Linked DNA regions of Variovorax paradoxus. The protein of the gene in region 1 purifies or fractionates together with the protein of each later gene. This does not show direct contact. Links are inferred from orthologs where the notes say so. Each region holds a gene or a part of one and is shown on either strand. Other genes may lie near its edges.

Evidence for each region.
Region 2: the proteins of L3V85_RS29190 (region 1) and L3V85_RS03020 purify together in Escherichia coli (affinity purification with mass spectrometry, with the first as the bait; 2 studies listed by BioGRID). This does not show direct contact. The link is inferred for Variovorax paradoxus from one-to-one orthologs.

What each region holds. Positions count from the first base shown.
Region 1 is NZ_CP091716.1:6,253,353-6,263,012, forward strand. What follows is about bases 416-3,282. They hold L3V85_RS29190 (DsbC family protein), read left to right. Parts: upstream 416-1,421; coding sequence 1,422-2,144; downstream 2,145-3,282. Other genes in these bases: L3V85_RS29185 (FAD-dependent monooxygenase), read left to right, coding at 416-1,381; L3V85_RS29195 (M61 family metallopeptidase), read left to right, coding at 2,144-3,282. Outside these bases: L3V85_RS29180 (MOSC domain-containing protein), read right to left, coding at 1-166; more of L3V85_RS29185, read left to right, coding at 254-415; more of L3V85_RS29195, read left to right, coding at 3,283-3,994; L3V85_RS29200 (DUF2325 domain-containing protein), read right to left, coding at 3,991-4,581; L3V85_RS29205 (SMR family transporter), read right to left, coding at 4,643-4,978; L3V85_RS29210 (enoyl-CoA hydratase), read left to right, coding at 5,075-5,854; L3V85_RS29215 (hypothetical protein), read right to left, coding at 5,885-7,162; L3V85_RS29220 (sigma-70 family RNA polymerase sigma factor), read right to left, coding at 7,159-7,824; L3V85_RS29230 (DUF2946 family protein), read left to right, coding at 8,116-8,496; L3V85_RS29235 (SCO family protein), read left to right, coding at 8,625-9,242; L3V85_RS29240 (copper chaperone PCu(A)C), read left to right, coding at 9,279-9,660. UniProt on the Escherichia coli protein: Acts as a disulfide isomerase, interacting with incorrectly folded proteins to correct non-native disulfide bonds.
Region 2 is NZ_CP091716.1:601,179-610,967, reverse strand. What follows is about bases 3,906-6,901. They hold L3V85_RS03020 (FKBP-type peptidyl-prolyl cis-trans isomerase), read left to right. Parts: upstream 3,906-5,163; coding sequence 5,164-5,640; downstream 5,641-6,901. Other genes in these bases: L3V85_RS03010 (CYTH and CHAD domain-containing protein), read right to left, coding at 6,346-6,901; L3V85_RS03015 (hypothetical protein), read right to left, coding at 5,651-6,337; L3V85_RS03025 (DEAD/DEAH box helicase), read left to right, coding at 3,906-5,078. In the rest of the region: L3V85_RS03050 (M20 aminoacylase family protein), read right to left, coding at 1-172; L3V85_RS03045 (pirin family protein), read right to left, coding at 253-1,107; L3V85_RS03040 (NADPH-dependent FMN reductase), read right to left, coding at 1,104-1,691; L3V85_RS03035 (DoxX family protein), read right to left, coding at 1,739-2,119; L3V85_RS03030 (LysR family transcriptional regulator), read left to right, coding at 2,211-3,140; more of L3V85_RS03025, read left to right, coding at 3,273-3,905; more of L3V85_RS03010, read right to left, coding at 6,902-7,929; L3V85_RS03005 (VOC family protein), read left to right, coding at 8,089-8,511; L3V85_RS03000 (pirin family protein), read left to right, coding at 8,654-9,727; L3V85_RS02995 (YciI family protein), read right to left, coding at 9,740-9,789. UniProt on the Escherichia coli protein: Folding helper with both chaperone and peptidyl-prolyl cis-trans isomerase (PPIase) activities. Chaperone activity prevents aggregation of unfolded or partially folded proteins and promotes their correct folding.

The DNA.
Region 1 (9,660 bases):
GGGTGACGAACTCGCCCTGGGCGTCGACCACCATCCAGGCCCGGTCGAACTCCAGGCCGGTCTCGGTCAGCAGCATTTCGGGAAGCTCGACCCCGCCGCAGGACTTGACCGGGTAGATGAACAGGCGCGCGATGGTGGCTTCGAGGTCGAAAGCGGGCTGGGACACGGTGGGGTTCCTTGGAAATCGGCGGCAATTGTCCCGCATCGCGGAGGTGCCACCTCGGGGCGCGGGCGTAGTCCATACAATTGTTCGATGGCCCTCCCTCCAGAAGTTTGCATTCGCGGCGCCGGCATCGTCGGCCGTACGCTGGCCCTGCTGCTCGCGCGCGAGCGTGTGCGCGTCGCGCTGGTGGTGCCGCCGGCCGCTCAGGGCAAGGAAGACATCCGCGCCTATGCGCTGAACACCGCCTCCCGCACGCTGCTCGATTCGCTGCGCGCCTGGCCCGACGCCGCGCACGCCACGCCGGTACACGAAATGCTGGTGCACGGCGACGAAGGCGGCCGGGTGCAGTTCAGCGCCGCGCGCCAGAAGGTCGACGCGCTGGCATGGATCGTCGACGTGCCCGCGCTCGAACAGCAACTGGCCGACGCGGTGCGCTTCCAGCCCCTCATCGAGGTCGTGACCGAGCCCGTGGCCGCGCCGCTCACCGTGGTGTGCGAAGGCAAGGCCAGCACCACGCGCGAGGCGCTCGGCGTGAGCTACGAAGTCACCCGCTATCCCCAGCATGCGATTGCCGCCCGGCTCGAGGCCGAGCAGTCGCACGACGGCATCGCGCGCCAGTGGTTCAACGACAAGGGCGAAGTGCTCGCGCTGCTGCCGTTGGGCGGCGTGCACGGCAAGACGGTCGCGCTGGTCTGGTCGGTCGACCAGCTGCGCGCGCCGGCCCTGCTGGCGCAAGCCGACGAGGAATTCAACGCCGCCGTCACCGAGGCCAGCCACGCGGCGCTCGGCGCGCTCAAGCTCACGAGCGAGCGCGGCGCCTGGCCGCTGGCCCGTGCCATCGCCGACCGATGGACCGGCGCCATGCCCGGCCAGCCGACCCGCTCCTGGGCACTGGCGGGCGACGCCGCCCACACGGTGCATCCGCTGGCCGGCCAGGGCCTGAACCTGGGCCTGGCCGACGCGGCCGCGCTGGCCGACGTGATCCGCAACCGCGACTACTGGCGCAGCGTGGGCGACGCCCGCCTGCTGCGCCGCTACGAGCGCGCCCGCCGCGCCGACGTGCTGCAGATGAGCCTGGCGACCGACGGATTGCAGCAACTTTTCTCGCACAACCTGGGTCCACTGCCTGCATTGCGCAACTGGGGCATGCGCGGTTTCGACCGCACGCGCCTCGTCAAGCACTGGATCACGGCGCAGGCGATGGGCCTGAAGGCCTGACGCCCTGCTTTCTTCTCGAATCGAACCAACGGATCTTCCGATGACACTCGCACGCAACCTCCTACTCGCCGCCTGCACGCTGGGCGCCGTCGTGGCCGCCACGGCCGGCGAAGCCGAGATCCGCAAGAACCTGCCCTCGCGCATCCCGCAGTTCCCGGCCATCGACGAAGTGTCGAAGTCGCCGATCGCGGGGCTCTACGAAGTGCGCGTGAACGGCTCGCAGATCTTCTACACCGACGAGCAGGGCAACTACCTGATCCAGGGCAACCTGATCGACGTGAAGTCGCGCAAGAACCTGACCGAGGAACGCGTCGAGAAACTCAGCGCCGTCGCCTTCGACCAACTGCCGCTGAAGGACTCGATCAAGATCGTGCGCGGCAACGGCAAGCGCAAGCTCGCGGTGTTCGAAGACCCGAACTGCGGCTACTGCAAGCGCTTCGAGAAGGACATGAAGACGGTCGACAACGTGACCGTGTACCTGTTCCTGTACCCGGTGCTCGGCCCCGATTCGAACATCAAGTCGCGCGACATCTGGTGCAGCAAGGACAAGGGCAAGGCCTGGGGCGACTGGATGGAATCCAGCACCAAGCCCACCACCGCGCCGAGCAGCTGCGACGTGACCGCGCTGCAGCGCAACGTCGAGTTCGGCCGCAAGTACAACATCACCGGCACGCCCACGCTGATCTTCAGCGACGGCACACGCACGCCCGGCGCCATTCCCGCAGAGCAGGTCGAGAAGCAACTCGCCGCTTCGTCGAGCTGATGGCGGCGAAGGCTCCTGTGCGGCGCAGTGCCGCCGCCGTTGCCGCGCCAGTGGCCGGCGTTCGTTTTCGCGTCGAATGCGCGGACCTCCATGCGCGCCTGTTCGGCGTGACGCTCACCATCGACGCGCCCGCCGCGCGGCAGCGCGTGTCGCTGCCGGTGTGGATTCCGGGCAGCTACCTGGTGCGCGAATTCGCCAAGAACCTGCAGGGCCTGCGCGCCACGCAGGGACGCCGCAAGCCGACGCTGACACAGCTCGACAAATGCAGCTGGCTGGTCGAATGCACGCCCGGCCAGCCGCTGGTGCTGAACTACCAGGTCTGCGCCTACGACAACTCGGTGCGCACCGCCTGGCTCGATGCCGAGCGCGGCTTCTTCAACGGCACCAGCGTGTGCCTGCGGGTCGAGGGCCAGACCGATGCGCCGCATGCGCTGGAAATCGTCGCGCCCGTGCTGGCCGACGACGCCCCGCGCTGGTCCTGCGCCACGGCGCTCGTGCCGCTCAAGGCCGACAGGCACGGCTTCGGCAGCTACCAGGCCGCCGGCTACGACGAGCTGGCCGACAGTCCGGTCGAGATGGGCGCGTTCTGGAGCGCCGAATTCGAGGCCTGCGGCGTGCCGCATCGCTTCGTGGTCGCGGGCGCCGCGGCCTCGTTCGACGGCGACAGGCTCATCGCCGACACCAAGGCCATCTGCGAAGCCGAGATGCGCTTCTGGCATGGCGACAAGGCCGGCAAGCGCGGCGGCCCGAAGCTGCCGATCGACCGCTACGTGTTCATGCTCAACGCCGTGGACGACGGTTACGGCGGCCTCGAGCATCGCCACTCCACCGCGCTGATCTGCAACCGCCGCGACCTGCCGCAGCGCGGCGAAAAGAAGAAGCAGCCCGAGGGCTACACCACGCTGATGGGCCTCATCAGCCACGAATACTTCCACACATGGAATGTCAAGCGCATGCGGCCCGGCGAGTTCGCGCGCTACGACTACAGCCAGGAAAACTACACGCAGCTGCTGTGGTTCTTCGAGGGCTTCACCAGCTACTACGACGACCTGCTGCTGCGCCGCGCCGGCCGCATCGACGACGCGGCCTACCTGCGCCTGCTGAACAAGACCATCAACCAGGTCATGCAGACGCCGGGCCGGCTGGTGCAGCCGGTGGCCGACGCGAGCTTCGATGCCTGGGTCAAGTACTACCGCCAGGACGAACAGACGCCCAACAGCACGGTGAGCTACTACACCAAGGGCGCGCTGGTGGCGCTGTGCTTCGACCTCACCTTGCGCCACGAAGGCAAAGGCACGCTCGACGACGTGATGCGCCACCTGTGGACGCACGGCGGCGGCGGGCCGATCAGCGAAGCCGACATTGCCGCCGCGCTGGAGGCAGTGAGCGGCCGTTCGTATGCGGTGGAACTCGCGCGCTGGGTGCATTCGACCGAGGAGCTTCCGCTCGCGCAGCTGCTGCGCGCGCACGGCGTGGCCACGCTGGAAGACCCTTCGCAGCAGGCTCAGGCGCTGGGCCTGCGCGTGGCCGAAGCCAACGGCAGCGTGCAGGTGAAGGTGGTGCTGCGCGGTGGCCCCGCCGAGAAGGCCGGCTTTTCGGCGAACGACGAGTGGATCGGCATCGAACTGCCTGCCGTCGGCAAGCGGGGCCAGCAGCGGCCGGCGCAAGCCTGGCGCATCGCCAAGCTCGACGATCTGGCGCTGTACCTGGGCGACGCGACGAAGTGCACGGCAATCGTGGCGCGGGACCGCAAGCTGATCAGGCTGCCGCTGGCGCTGCCGACAAATGCGACCACCTGGCGCCTGTTCGCGCACGACGCCACCAAGGTGGCAGGCTGGCTGGCCGGCTAGGCGTTTTCGGCCGCGGCCGGGTGCCGCACGAACATCATCGGCTGCGGCTCGCCGACCAGCACGCAGGGTTTGCCGGTCCTGCGGCAATGGTCCTGCACACGCCAGTAGGCGTCGTGGCTCACGCAGCCGGTCTGGCAGATCACGAGGTCGGCGGCACGCAGGCTGGCTTCGAGCGCGGCGGGGTCGTCCGCATCGCCTTCCCCGCCATCGTGGTGCAGGTAGCGTCCTCCTGCGATCTCCACCAGCTGGCGAGCGAGCGAAGGCGCCTCGTCGTCATGGCCGACGCACAGCACGGCTTTCTCGCGCAGGTCGGCGGGCGCCTCCGGCCGGGGCGGCCGCAGGTGGCGCCGGCTGCCCGGCGACAGCAGCGCATTCAGCCGCTTGGGCAGGGCCGCACCCGCCGCGGCGCGCGCGGCCAGTTCCTCGCGCACGATGACAATGGCTGAATCGCGCGCCACCAGCGCGCCGCGCAAACGGACGATCTGCGCCTCGAGCCTTTCGATCAGCGCGGCCTGCTCGGCCAGCAGGCGCGAGCAACGCTCCTGTGCCCTGGCATAGGCCCGCAGCAACACGGCATGTTCTTGCATCGGGAACTCCATGGCGGGCATTCTAGATGAGAGCAATTCTCAACTGAAGACCCTGCGATGGTCAGTGCGAAACCGACTTCGAGAACACGTTCACCACCACCACGCCCGCAATGATCAGCCCGAGCCCCGCGATCGCCGGCCCGTCGAGCTTCTGGCCGAACCACAGCCAGCTCACGAGCGAGATCAGCACGATGCCCACGCCCGACCAGATCGCATAGGCGATGCCGGTCGGAATGGTGCGCAGCGTGAGCGAGAGGAAAAAGAACGCGACCACGTAGCCGGCCACCGAGGCCAGCGTGGGCCAGAGCCGGGTGAAACCGTCCGAGCCCTTGAGGAAACTGGTGGCAATCACTTCGGCCACGATGGCAACGAACAGGTAGGCGTAGTTGGAACTCATGGCGGGCACTCTATGGGAACTCGCCATGCCCTGCCACCGCGCCGGCCATGCTGGGTATAGTGAAGCGCGTTTTTCTTCCCCTTCCCCGGAGACACCATGAGCTACGAAAACATCGAAGTGCGGACCGAAGCAGGCAAGGTCGGCATCATCACCCTCAACCGCCCCAAGGCCCTGAATGCGCTGAACGACGCGCTCATGACCGAGCTGGGCCAGGCCCTGAAGGCCTTCGACGCGGACGATGCCATCGGCTGCATCATCCTCACGGGCAGCGAGCGCGCCTTCGCGGCCGGCGCCGACATCGCGGCGATGGCCAAGTACAGCTTCATCGACACCTACAAGGGCGACTACATCACGCGCAACTGGGAAACCATCCGCTCCATTCGCAAGCCGGTGATCGGCGCGGTGGCCGGCTTCGCGCTGGGCGGTGGCTGCGAGCTGGCGATGATGTGCGACTTCATCATCGCGGCCGACAACGCGAAGTTCGGCCAGCCCGAGATCAAGATCGGCGTGATCCCCGGCGCCGGCGGCACGCAGCGCCTGCCGCGCGCGGTGGGCAAGAGCAAGGCCATGGACATGGTGCTCACGGCCCGCATGATGGACGCGGCCGAAGCCGAGCGCGCCGGCCTCGTGAGCCGCGTGGTGCCTTTCGAGAAACTCGCCGACGAGGCGCTGGGCGCGGCGCTGATCATCTGCGGCTACTCGCAGATTTCGGTGATGGCGGCCAAGGAATCGGTCAACCGCGCCTTCGAGGGCGGCCTGAGCGACGGCGTGATGTTCGAGCGCCGGCTGTTCCACGCGCTGTTCGCCACCGTCGACCAGAAGGAAGGCATGGACGCTTTCCTGAACAAGCGTCAGCCGGATTTCAAGAACGCCTGATTCCGGCGCGCGCCGGGCTGCCGGCCGTGCTCAGCGCGTGAGCAGCGAGCGCAGCGCGTCGAGCGCCTGCGCGGGCGGCGTGCCGACGAGCGCGCTGCCGTTGGGCTGCGGTGTCCAGCGCACCTGGCCGCCAGCAATCTCCAGCACGGCGACGAGCGTGCTGCCCCGATAGAGCGACAGGCGCGCCTCGACCGGTGCGACGAGCGGCTCGTCGCCTGCCGCGGCCGAACGGGCCACCGTGCCGACGAGCGCGGGCAAGCCTTCGACGTCGCCGCGCTCGTGGCGCACGTCGGCACCCGGGCCTGTGAAGCTGAAGGATGTCCATCGATCCAGGGCCGTGAAGGCCGTGGCGCCTTCGCTCCGTGCGACCGCCTTGGGGGCTGCGGCACGTGATGCGGGGGCGCGCAGCGCGCCTGAGGCGTCCGCGCTCGGGCTGCCGCCCTGGTACTGCGGGGCGGCCGCTGCTGCTGCCGGAGCAGGTGCAGCAATCGGCGCAGGTGGTGGCGGCGCGACGCTGGGCGCGGGCGCTACGGCCGATGCCGGGGCCTCGACGGCATAGGCGCGGCGGCGTTCGTTTTCTACGCGCTCTTCACGTTGCTCGTCGCTGCGCGCGGGAGCGGCCTGCTCGGCCACTGCGGCTGGAGGCGATGCAGGAGCCGGCGCGACGGGCGCAGGAGCCGCCTGAGGTGGTGGTGGTGGCGCAGGGCGACGAACGGTATCTGCATCTGCACCAGCGATGCCAGGAGCTTCCTTGGAAAAAGCATCGCGCTGGGCCTGCGCTTGTTTCTGTTCAGCAGCAGGCGCTCTTTTTGCGGCAGCCGATGGCGGCGGTGCCTGCTGAGGTGCGGCCGCAGCGGCTACTGGCGGTTCGGCCGGAGGCGCGGCCTCTGCCGCGGGTTGAGCCGGCGCAGAAGCTGGTGGCGGGGCCGCCGCCGGTGCCGCGGCGCCGGCAACACGCGCCTCGCCATCCAGCTGCGCATCCGGCACCGGCTCGCGATGCCAGAGCACCGTCACGAAAGTCGCCAGCAGCACCGTCGCGAAAGCCGCATTCCACGGCATGCGCGAACGCGGCTCCCCGCCACCCCCGAACACGCGGCGCCACCACGGCGCGGCGCTCGCGCTGTTGGCGGCAGCGTTCTTTGCAGCCGGCACGGTGGCGGCAAGGTTGTGCGCCATCTTCAGGATGGCATCGCGCGTGCGTGGATCGGGCGTCGCGTTGCTGTCGGGCGCATGGTCCAGCGCGCGGCGCAGCGCCGGATCGCGCAGGTCGCCGCCGTCGTCGCGGTCGAAGCCTGTGGTGCTGCTCATGCCCGCTGCTCCAGCACCGCCAGGTAACGCGCCATGCAGCCGCGCAGCTTCTGCAGGCCGTAGCGCAGGCGGCTGCGCACGGTCTCGAACCCGATCTCCAGGCTCGCGGCCAGCGCCTCGACGGTCAGGCCGTCTTCATGGTGCAGCAGGAACGCAGCACGCTGGTCGGTCGGCAGTTCGTCGAGGCAGGCGAGCAAACGGCGGCCCGCGGCGCGCCAGAACGCGAGTTCCTCGGCCGACGGGTGCGCGGCAGCGTCCACCGCGCCGCGCACGCCGCGGTCGAGCGTGGGCACGGGGTCGCTGTCGTTGTCGGGATGCGCGTCGAGCGCCACTTCGCGCCCGCTCACGCGCAGGCGGTCCATCGCGAGGTTGTGCGCGATGGTGAAGGCCCAGGTGCGCCACGTCGCGCCCTGCGGCGAGAAGCTGTCGCGCGCAGAGATGATCCGCACCCAGGTGTCCTGGAACACCTCATCGGCCTGCGCCGCCAGCCGCGCGCCCAGCAGCCGCTTGACGAAGCGGAACAGCCCGCCTTCGTGGCGCGCGTAGAGCACGTCGAACGCGGCGGCATCGCCTTGCGCGTAGGCCAGCATCAACTGGTCGTCGGGCATGGCCTGTCGCTCGGTGGCGCTGTTGGCGGAAGGGGCGCGGGGAAGCGCGGACATCGGAGGATTTTCACCTGAGCTTGTACGTGCGACGAACCGCATCGGGGTTCGGGCCGGCAAAAATCGACTCGAAGAAACCGCAGGCCGTTGAACTCGGGCAAAAAGCTGGGCTATAATTTTGGGCTCGGCACCAAACAATGCCGAACGGCTCTTTAGCTCAGTCGGTTAGAGCGATGGAATCATAATCCACAGGTCCGCGGTTCGAGTCCGTGAAGAGCCACCAACAATAAAAGCCTTGCAGGTCAATGACTTGCAAGGCTTTTTTCTTGCCTCGGTGGATAATCCGCGCCGATGCCAGCCCCCTCCCGCCCCGCACCGACCATGCTTGCCGCCCGCGCAGGCCTGATCCGCTGGGTCTTGCTGTGGTTCGCGCTGTCCCTCGGCGTGGCCATCGCGTCGCCGGTGGTGCATCCCCAGGCCGTGGAGCTGGTCTGCTCGAGCGCCGGCGCGGTCAAGGCCATCGTGCACACCGACGATGGAGCGCAAGAGCTGGGCATGGGCCATATGGACTGTCCGCTGTGCGTGCTGGCCGGCGCGCCGCCCGTGACACCCACGGTCGAACTGCCCGTGCTCATGCCTCTGTCCCATGCGGTGCGGCCGGTTCCAGCCGCGCACATTGCAGCGGCCGCCGCGGCGCCCCTGCCGGCGCGCGGGCCTCCTTCGCTCTCCTGACGCTTCCCGTTTCGTTCGTTCGCGCCTGTCCGTGATGCCCTCGCCTGAGGGCAGCTTCATGGCATCGCGCGTCCCCGCACAACGCATCGATCGGCGCTCGCGCACGGGCGCCAGAGAGCTTTTTCCTCATGACTCATTCCACGCTTTCACGCCGCGGCCTGCTGCTGTCCGGCGGCACCGCGCTCGCGGCAATGGCCCTCGCTGGCTGCGACAGCAAGGTGCTGCCCGCCAGCTTCAACGGCATCGACATCAGCGGCGCCAAATATGCGCAGGACTTTCGCCTGACCGACCCCGACGGCCGCGAGCGCACGCTGGCCGACTTCAAAGGCAAGGCCGTGATGATGTTCTTCGGCTTCACCCAATGCCCCGACGTGTGCCCTACCGCGCTGGTGCGCGCCGCCGAGATCAGGCGGCTGCTCGGCGCCGACGGCGAGCGCCTGCAGGTGATTTTCGTCACGGTCGACCCCGAGCGCGACACGCCAGTGGTGCTCAAGGCCTACACCCAGGCGTTCGACCCGAGCTTCATCGGCCTCTACGGCGACCTGCAGAAGACCAGCGATACCGCCCGGGACTTCAAGGTGTTCTACAAGAAGGTGCCGACCGGTTCGTCGTACACCATGGACCATTCCGCCTTCAGCTACGTGTTCGACCCCAAGGGAAAGATCCGCCTCGTGCTGCGCCACGAGCAGAGCGCGCAGGAATGCGCGCAAGACCTTCGCCAGATCCTCGGATCGGCGTCCGCCTGATCTTCGCCATCACTTCAAACCCAGGAGATTCTTTTCATGAAACCCATCGCACACGCCCTCCTCGCCGCCGCCGCGCTCATCGCCGCGGCTTCCGCCCATGCGCAAGTCACCGTCAAGGACGCGTGGGTCCGCGCCACCGTGCCGCAGCAGAAGGCCACCGGCGCGTTCATGCAGATCAATGCGGCGAAAGACACCAAGCTGGTGTCCGCAAGCTCGCCCGTCACGCCCGTGGTCGAAGTCCACGAAATGGCCATGCAGGACAACGTGATGCGGATGCGGCAGGTTCCCGCCATCGAGGTGCCCGCCGGCAAGACCGTCGAGCTCAAGCCCGGCGGCTATCACGTGATGTTGCTCGACCTCAAGCAGCAGGTGAAGGAAGGCGACACCGTGCCGCTGACGCTGTCCTTCGAAGGCAAGG
Region 2 (9,789 bases), 5.6 Mb from region 1 along the record:
CCAGGCCCGTGCCGGCTATGCCGCGGTGCACCTCGATGCCCCATTCGGCGAGCAACTTCGCGACCTTCTCGGAGGTGCGGTGTTCCTCGAAACCGAGCTCGGGGTGGGCGTGGATGTCGCGCCGGATCTCGACGAAACGCGAGATGTCGGCAAAGGAATCGGCGATGTTCATGGCGGGGCGTGGGCTGCGAGTCAGTCGTTCGACCGGAAGCGAACGATTCTGGCGCAGCCGCCCGCCACGCGCATGCAGGCTTACGCGAGTCGGCCTTCCTGCCTCAGCTTCATGCCGATGCGGCGGATCTCCGCCTCGCCCTGGTCGAGCGCCGCGCGGCTGGTGTGCACCGAGTAGTGCCCCATCACCAGCTCGTGCGGATGCTTCACCGCCGAGCCCAGCACGAAGGCGGTGTCGCCGTGGGCGACGAAGTCGATGGCGTCATTCGACTCTTCGAACACCGCCAGCTCGCCGGCGCCGATCGGGCCGCCGCGCGCGTCGCCCGTCCCGAGCCCGCCCGCGTTCACGGCCACCCAGCCCACCGTGTGGCCGGCAGGCGGCGTGTAGCGCCAGCGCTCGCCGCCCTTCAGCTCGACGGCCAGGTAGTTCATCGACGCGGGCGCGGCGATGGCGCTCTGCGCCGCGCCGTGGCGCCCGAGCAGCACGCGCGCCGGGCCTTCGCGCGGCACCTGCGCGGGCGCGAGATACATGCTTTGCGCCGGTGCGTTCTCTTCCGAGGGCGGCAGCGCCACCCACAGCTGGAAGCCGCGCACGCGCTTGACGCCCGGCGCGGGCGCGCCGGTGTGCCACACGCCATTGCCGGCGCGCATCCACTCGACACCGCCGCCGCGCAGCGTGCCTTGCTCGCCGGTCGTGTCTTCGTACAGCGTGTCGCCCTCGATCAGATAGGTCAACGTGGCGATGCCCGAGTGCGGATGCAGCCCGAAGCCCTTGTGGCCGCCTTCGGTGTTGAAGCCGAACAGGTCGAGAAACACGAAGGGCTTGAGGAATTCGCCCAGGTCGCCGGGGCTCACCAGCCGAGTGATCGAGCCGTGCGAACTGCCGCGCGTGCGGTAGACCACCGCGCGGGCCTGCGTATCGACAGCCGTGGTCATGCGGCCTCCCTTGCGGTCTTCAGCGCCTTGGCCCACCAGGCGATGTCGTCGAGCATGCCGGTGGCCGCCTGCGCGAGATGCGGGAAGTCGCCGAAGCTCTTGCCCTGCTTCCAGATGCCCATGAACTCGACCATGCCGATGTGCACCGCATGGCGCACCGGCGCCATCTGCATCTCGACCGCCACCAGCCGCAGTTGCTCGACCGCGCGCGCCGCGCCCACGCCGCCATAACCCACGAAGCCGATTGGCTTGCGGATGAACTCCTTGTAGGCCCAGTCGATCGCGTTCTTCAGCACCGCGCTCGGGCCGTGGTTGTATTCGGGAGTGACCACGATCAGGCCGTCGAAGCTGGCCAGCCTGGCTTGCCAGCGCTGCGCGGCCTCGTTCTTCACCGGCCCCCAGGCGGGCGAGGACGCCTCGTTGAAGAAAGGCAGCGGATGGTCGCGCAAGTCGACCAGTTCGAAGGCGAGATCGGTGCGCTGCTGCGCGATCTCGTGGATCCATTGCGCGGGCTTCTCGCCGAAACGACCTTCGCGGGTCGAGGCGATGACGATGCCGATGCGGGGTTGTTGTTGCTGGGTCATGGGGTGCTCCTTTGGATGGAATCGGGAAGGGATGAAGGAAAGAAAGGTCAGGCCGTCGCGAGCCGCGACACCGGCCGCAGGCGCCAGGCCACGAAGCCAGACAGCAGCGCCAACACCACCGCCGGCGCGGGGTTGCCGCCGATCAGCACGAGGTGCGTGGCCACGGCGCAGACCATGGTCGCGGCCAGCAGCAGGCCGCCGAGGAAGCCGGTCGCCGGCACGAGCAGCAGCAGCGCACCGCCGATCTCGACCAGGCCCGTCAGGTAGCGAAACCACTGGCCGAAGCCGATGGCGTCGAACACCTGAACCATCTGCGGCACGCCGGCCAGCTTGGAAGTGCCGGCCGCGCCGAAAGCCACGGCGAGCAGGATGCGAACGCCCCAGACGATGCGGCGCTGGGTGGGGGAAGCAAGGGATGAGGAAGTCATGGGCACAAGGTTAGGCACGCACCCATTGATCGACTAGACGGTAGAGTCGGATTGCACTCGTCCGGAATTCGAAGAAATGAACACGCCATCCATGCTCGACCTCAACGACATCGCCATGTTCGTGCAGGTGGTGCGCTACGGCAGCTTCGCCGAGGCGGCGCGCCGCCTGGGCGTGCCGCCGAACACGCTCAGCCGGCGCATCCAGCAGCTCGAATCGCAGCTGGGTACGCGGCTGATGCAGCGCTCCACGCGCAAGCTGACGCTGACCAGCGCGGGGCAGGATTTCCATGACCGGTGCGCGGGGGCGGTGGACGGGCTGGTGGCGGCCGGGCAGGAGTTGGTGGCTGGGGGGCAGGCGCCGAGTGGGCTGGTGCGGGTAGCGGCTACCGCAGACTTTTTTGACTTCTTTCCCATGGAGTGGGTCGCGGAGTTCTTGCGAACCCACCCGCTGGTTCGACTGGACTTCGTGCTCAGCGATGCAGTGGTCGATCTGATCGCGGAGAACATCGACATCGCCTTTCGCGGCGGCCCGCTGAGCGACTCCAGCTATGTTGCGCGTCGGCTTGTCACCCGCAGCGGTGGCTTGCTTGCGAGCCCCGCATACATCGCTGCTCGCGGCGCGCCCACGACCTTGCAGGATCTGGCGCACCACGATTGCGTAACGGCCGCCCATCCAAGCGGTCATGCCACATGGCGATTGACCGGTCCCGACGGTATGGAGGAAGAAGTTCAGGTCAAAGGCCGATTTACGGGCAATACCGCGCAAGCACTGCGCAAGGCCACGCTGGCCGGGCTTGGCGTCGCACTGCTCCCGCCCGCGATGGCGACGTCTGACGAGCAAGCCGGGTTGTTGGTGCCTGTCCTGCCGCAATACCAATACCAGGGCCGAGGGCTGAACGTGGTTTATCCGAGCCGCAAGCACCTGCCGCTCGCGGTGTCGGCCTTTATCGAACTGGTAATAGAGAAGTTGGAAGGCAACCCGGAGATCTTTCCAACCGCATTGCGGCCACACCAGTCCTAGACCGATTTTTGTGTGATTTAGTTGGCAATTTTTAGGTAACAGCCCTATTTCGGTGCAGTTTCTCGAGACATTTGTGCAGTGCTTGCTTTACAAGAGACGTTTTGAAACAACCTTTTCGGGACGGATCAAGGTTTGGCCACCCTCATTCCTGCTTTGGGCAGTTGCGTGTCGCGCATGTCTCGTGGCGAAAAGCGTCTTGCCGAACGGCTTGAGCAAAAGCTCGATGACGACTATCTGCTCTGGTATGACGTGCCCGTCGGCCCCAAGCGCTCGCACCCCGACTTCGTCGTGCTTCACCCACGCCGCGGATTGCTGATCCTCGAAGTCAAGGATTGGCATCTGGACACGATTCGCCAAGCCAGCAAGGGGCCTTGGGAAATCCTGGCCGAAGGTATTCCCAAGACAGTCAGCAATCCTGCGGAACAGGCCCGCCAGCATGCGCATCACGTCGTCGATGCGCTCAAGCGCGACGCCCAACTCATCCACGCCGAGGGCAAGTGGCAGGGCATGCTTACCTTCCCCTGGAGCTACGGCGTGGTGCTGACCAACATCACGCGCAAGCAGTTCGAGGCGGCTGAACTGCATCGGGCCATTGAAGAACACCGGGTGGTGTGCTCGGATGAAATGACGGAGAGCGTCGACCCCGAGGCACTGCAGAGCCGCTTCTGGGGCATGTTCCCGGTACTCATGCGAGGCGCGCTGTCGCTGCCTCAGATCGATCGCGTCCGATGGACCCTGTTCCCCGAGATCCGGGTCCAGAACCAGGGCCTGCTGTTCGACGACAACGATGCCGAAGCGCGCATCCCGGAGCTGCTGCAGGTCATGGACCTTCAGCAAGAGCAACTCGCTCGCAGCCTTGGCGACGGGCATCGCGTGATTCATGGGGTTGCCGGGTCGGGCAAGACAATGATCCTGGGGTACCGCGCCGAGTACCTCGCCAAGAGCGTCACGAGCAAACCCATCCTCGTGCTTTGCTACAACGAGCCGCTGGCCGTCAAGCTCGCATCGGTCATGGAAGCCAAGGGCTTGAGCGACCGGGTGCATGCGCGGCACTTTCACAAGTGGTGTCGGGATCAACTCGTGACATACGGCCTGTTGCCGACAGAAAAAATGAGCACGTCCCAGCTCATGGAGGAATTCGTCGATCGTGTCATCCGCGGCGTCGACAAGAAGCAGATCCCTTCGGGCCAATACCAGGCGATCCTGATCGACGAAGGCCACGACTTTCAGCCCGAATGGCTGAAACTCGTCACGCAGATGGTCGATCCCGAGACCAACAGTCTCCTGCTGCTCTACGACGACGCCCAAAGCATCTACGAGCGGCAACGCACCAAGCAGTTCAGCTTCAAGAGCGTCGGCATCCAGGCCCAGGGACGCACGACGGTGCTGAAGATCAACTATCGAAACACCAGGCAGATCCTGCAGACCGCGAGCCTCATTGCCGCCGACTTGCTGACCGCCGAAGACAAGGACGACGACGGCATTCCGCTGCTGCGCCCCGTCAGTTGCGGCCGCGAAGGGCATGCGCCCTTGGTGGTCCGCCTGCCCTCGCTTCGCGACGAAGCAGTCAAGGTGGCCGAGTTGCTGAGCACGGCGCACCAAGAGGGCCATGCATGGGGTGACATGGCCGTGATCTGCCGACAGTACGCTGGCATGGAAGAGTGCGCGAATGCGCTCCGGTTGCGAAAGCTTCCGCACCAGGTCCGCAAGGGATCGGGAGATTTCAAGCCCAATGCGGACACCATCAAGATCATGACGATGCACGTCAGCAAAGGGCTTGAGTTCCCGGTTGTCGCGGTCGTCGGAAGCGGTGCGATGCCGCGCGAGACTGATGACGAGCGGGAGGAGGCAAGGCTCTTCTATGTGGCGGCGACACGCGCGACACAGAAGCTTTTCATCACGGTGAGCGGCGATGCCGCGTTCGGTAAGCGCCTCTGAATCGAACCCTGAGCCTTCACAGAGTTCGTGGGTTCATTCAGGCGCGAAATCTCGGTGGCGGCCATTCGCGTGAAAATGCCCTCCCATGAAAATCGAAAAAGACACCGTCGTCACCATCAAGTACAAGGTCTCCGACGCCCAGGGCAAGCTCATCGAGGCGAGCCCCGAGCCGATGGCCTACCTGCATGGGGGCTACGAGAACACGTTGCCCAAGATCGAGGAAGCGCTCGACGGCAAGGAAAAGGGCTATCAGACCGTGCTGAATCTCTCGCCCGAAGACGCCTTTGGCCAGCGCGACGAGACGCTGGTGCGCAGCATTCCCAAGACCGACTTTCCGCCGGGCGTGAAGGTGGGCGGGCAACTGCAGGGCCGGCTCGACGACGGAACCGAGCATGTGTTCACCGTGATGAAGATCAAGGGCCCGGTCGTGCTGCTCGACGGCAACCATCCGTGGGCGGGCAAGGCGCTGAAGTTCAGCCTGCAGGTGACGGACGTGCGCGCCGCGCTGCCGGTGGAAATCGAGCACCGGCATGTGCATGGCGCCCACGGGCACCATCACTGAACTGCTTCTTCTAGCTGCTGCTGCCGCGCGGCACCGGCTTCACGGGGCTTAGTGCAAGCAGCCGCTGCAGGCCGGCCTCATAGGCGGCGGCATCCATTTCGCTGCTGTCCCTTGCCACCAGGTAACTGAGCCCGAAGCGCTCGGTGGCCTGGGTGTAGAGGCGGTAGAAGCGCTCGTCTTCTTCGATGCGCGTCAGCTTCTGCCACGGCACGACGGCTGGCTTGCTGCTTTGAGGTGCACTCAGGCTCAGCCCCTGCGCGCTGATCGTCACCTCATGAATGCCGACGGCACGGGTCGCGGAGCGCGTGACCGACCGATGCAGCGCGCGCGCCACGCGGTCCCGCATGGCGGGCTGGACGCGTGCCCTGCGACGCGAGCCCAGGGCTGCGATGCGCTCGACCAGACGCGCGCGGAAAAACCACAGCACCAGCCCCGACAGCACGATCGCCACTGCCGAACTCACCCAGAACTCGGCACGAACCGGCCTGGGTTCGAACGCGTAAAGAAGCCCGATGGCGAGCACGGGCGCGGCCATCAGCAGCACCGAGAGTGCGCGTGGCACCAGCCGCTGAACAGCCGCGTGAAGGCGCTCCGACTGCCGGTCGTGTTCCGCGAGGCGGCGTTCCAGCGCCGCATCTCCGAGCAGCTCCGCGTCTTCCGGCGCCAGCCTGAATCGCAGTTGCAGTGGTTCGTCCATCTCGTTTCTTACTTCTTCTTCCAGAACCTGGCGTCTTCGTCGATCTTCGCGAGCGCCTTGGCACACGCCCTGGCCCCGGCCGCATGGCGCGCGCTGAACCAGCCCACCGCGAACCACGCACGGGCATCGCGCTCGGTCGCCTCGCGATACAGCGCAAGCGCCACGGCTTCGTCGTTGAACTCGCCCAGAGCGTCCTGCGCGGGGCGCAGCGCCTTGAGATAGCGCTCGGCACCGTTCTTGTCCGCCGCCTCGAACAGCGGGGAGACGAATTCAGCAAGGTAGCGCAGGCGCTTGAGCCGCTTGCGCACGCGGTGCTGGCTTTCGGTGTCCAGCGATTCGAAGCGTTCGCCGTCGCGCATCACCTGCTTGTGCAGGCCCTGCAGCCGCTTGCGCAGCAGGCGCCGGGCGGCATCGGCATCCAGGGGCGTCGGCACCGGTGGGGGCGCTTCTTCACCATCGCTTGCCGGCGCGGCCTTCGCGGGGCCGGCTGCGGTAAAGCCGATCAGCGACACCAGCACGTTCTGGAACGCCGCGGCGCGCACGACGTCTCCGGCGGAAGACACGCTGGTCGCCGCCGCGTCGCCCGCCAGCGGATCGAATTCCGGCGCCCCCGCCTCGCGCAGCCGCGGCTGCGCCAGCTTCACCACCTGCTCGCGGTCGCGCAGCTCGCCGAGCGCGCGGAAGGCGTCGACCAGGGGCGGCTCCCATTCGCTGGCATCGAACAGGCCCGAGGCGGTGTCGAGCCCCGCCAGTTCGCGCAGCGCGGTACGCAGCCGGCGGATGCCGATGCGCAGCTGGTGCACCTGCTCTTCGTCTTCGCTGCCCGCCGCGATCTCGCTCGCGTTCGGCAGCATCTGCGCGAGGCACGAGGCCACCACCGCCTGCTGGATGGCGCGACCGTCCGGGTGCTGGCTGCCAAAGCGCGGGGGTTCGGCCTTCACCGCTTCCACTGTTTCCTGTGCCGACAGCAGGCGCGCGCCACGCTCGGCCTTCGACACGGTGCTGAACCACAGCCCGTGCTGCTGCGACCAGCGCCGCGCAAGCGACACCAGGCCTTGCACGTCCCCGTGCTTGAGTTCCAGCTCCAGTTCGCACACCGGCGATGCGCGCTGCTCGGGCGTGCCGGCGTGCGCGACGACCTTGCCGACGTCCAGCGCCATCTCCACCACCGCGCCGCCGAGCCCGGTGACGCGCACGTCGCGCGTGAGTCGTACGATGTCGGTCGATTGCCGCTCGACCAGCGGCACGCCGCCGTCGCCGCTGCCATGCGCCAGCAGCTTCGCGAGCCGGTCACCCACGGGCGTGCCCTGGTGGCGCAGCGGGTCGATGGACGGCGTGGCACCGGCCGTGCCCAGGTCGACGTTGTGTTCCAGCCGGTGCAGCGCGTTGTCGCCGGTGGCCTTCACCGTCTGCACCCAGCGCCGGCCCTCCTTGCGCAGCCGCAGCACCATGCCGTCGGCGGCCAGCCGCTGGTCGGTGGTGTCGAAGTAGCGGGCCTGCAGGCGGGTGCGAACGACAGCGCCGCGCTTCAGGGCGGCTTCGACGGCCTTCAGGCGGCCGGCGGGAATGCAGAACTTGAACTCGATTTCCATAGGGCCCGATGATGCCCGCCCGTCGCGCGGCGGCGCCTAAATCCCCTGCCTTGAAAATCATGTGGACACCGTCCAGTTTTCTTGGTATCTTTTTGTGGACGGCGTACACAAGACGCCGGAAAAGCTCCCCGCCACCCTCCACAGACACAGGACGACCCCATGGCCAACAAGCAGATCTTCGTGAATCTCCCCGTCAAGAACCTCGACAAGACCAAGGCGTTCTTCGCCGCGCTCGGCTACACCTTCAACGCGCAGTTCACCGACGCCAACGCCGCATGCATGGTCATCCAGGAGGGCAGCATCCACGCCATGCTGCTGGTGGAGGATTTCTTCAAGACCTTCACGAGCAAGAGCATCGCCGACACCAGCAAGAGCACCGAAGTGCTGCTGTGCCTCTCATGCGAGAGCCGCGCCGAGGTCGACGAACTGGTGGCCAAGGCCAAGGCCGCCGGCGGCACCATCCCGGGCGAACCGAAGGACTACGGCTTCATGTACGGCCACGGCTTCCAGGACATCGACGGCCACCTGTGGGAGCTGATGTACATGGACCCGAACGCCGTCGTGACGCACCAGAACCAGTGACGTGACGCCACGCCGTTGAAGAAGCCGAGCGATGCCCATCGTTCCATACGCGCTCTTCACTGTTGCAGGGAGGGCCTCTACCAGACCACGACGGCGCCCCGATATTCCTTTCACCGGCACGGCATCATCGGCCGAGCCCCCCATGAAAAGGAATAGCCCCATGTCCGAACAAGACAACAGCCCCATCGTGCGGGTCGCCCCCCTCGGTTTCCCGTGGCAGACGATCGACCCGTTTTTGTTCTGCGTCTACCACGACGACGCCTACCCGCAAGGCAACGGGAGCATGGGCCCTGCCGCCTCGCTGGCCGGCCGCGACATCGGCCAGGACTTCAGCCGCAAGGACGGCTGGAGCATGTACCACGGCGACACGGTGCCGGGCTTTCCCTCGCACCCGCACCGCGGCTTCGAGACCGTGACCATCGTGCGCAAGGGCCTGGTCGACCACTCCGATTCGCTGGGCGCCACCGCGCGCTTCGGCGGCGGCGACGTGCAGTGGCTCACGGCCGGCAAGGGCATCGTGCACTCCGAGATGTTCCCGCTGCTCGACGCCGGCGCGCCGAACCCGCTGGAGCTGTTCCAGATCTGGTTGAACCTGCCAGCCCGCAGCAAGATGGCCGAGCCGCATTTCACGATGTTCTGGTCCGACGCCATTCCGCGCTTCTCGTCCGACGACGCGAAGGGCGGCCGCACCGAGGTCGCCGTGATCGCGGGCCGACTGGGCGACGCCGTCAACGGACAGGACCCGATCCAGCCGCTGGCGCCGCCACCCGATTCATGGGCCGCACAGGCCGATGCCGACGTGGCGATCTGGACGCTCAAGATGACGCCCGGCGCGCAATGGACGCTGCCGGCCGCCAGCGGCGAGGGCACGCGGCGCATGCTGTACTTCTTCAAGGGTGCGGCGGCTTTCGTCGCGGGCCGCCGCGTGGAAGGGCCGGCGGCCATCGAGTTGCGCGGCGATGCGGCGGTGGAAATCGCCAACGGCGCCGATGAAAGCGAGTTCCTGGTGCTGCAGGGCCGCCCGATCGCCGAGCCGGTGGTGCAGTACGGCCCCTTCGTGATGAACACGCAGGCCGAGATCAGCCAGACCATGGCCGACTACCGACGTACCCAGTTCGGCGGCTGGCCCTGGAAAGACTCGGCGCCGGTGCACGGTCGCGAGGCCGCGCGCTTCGCGAAGCATCCCGGCGGACACGAAGAAGTGCCCGAGGCCTGAGCGAGCCCCGGCTCAGAGCGTCTTCAGGACTTCGGCGCCCGGCGCGGTCATGCTGGGCACGA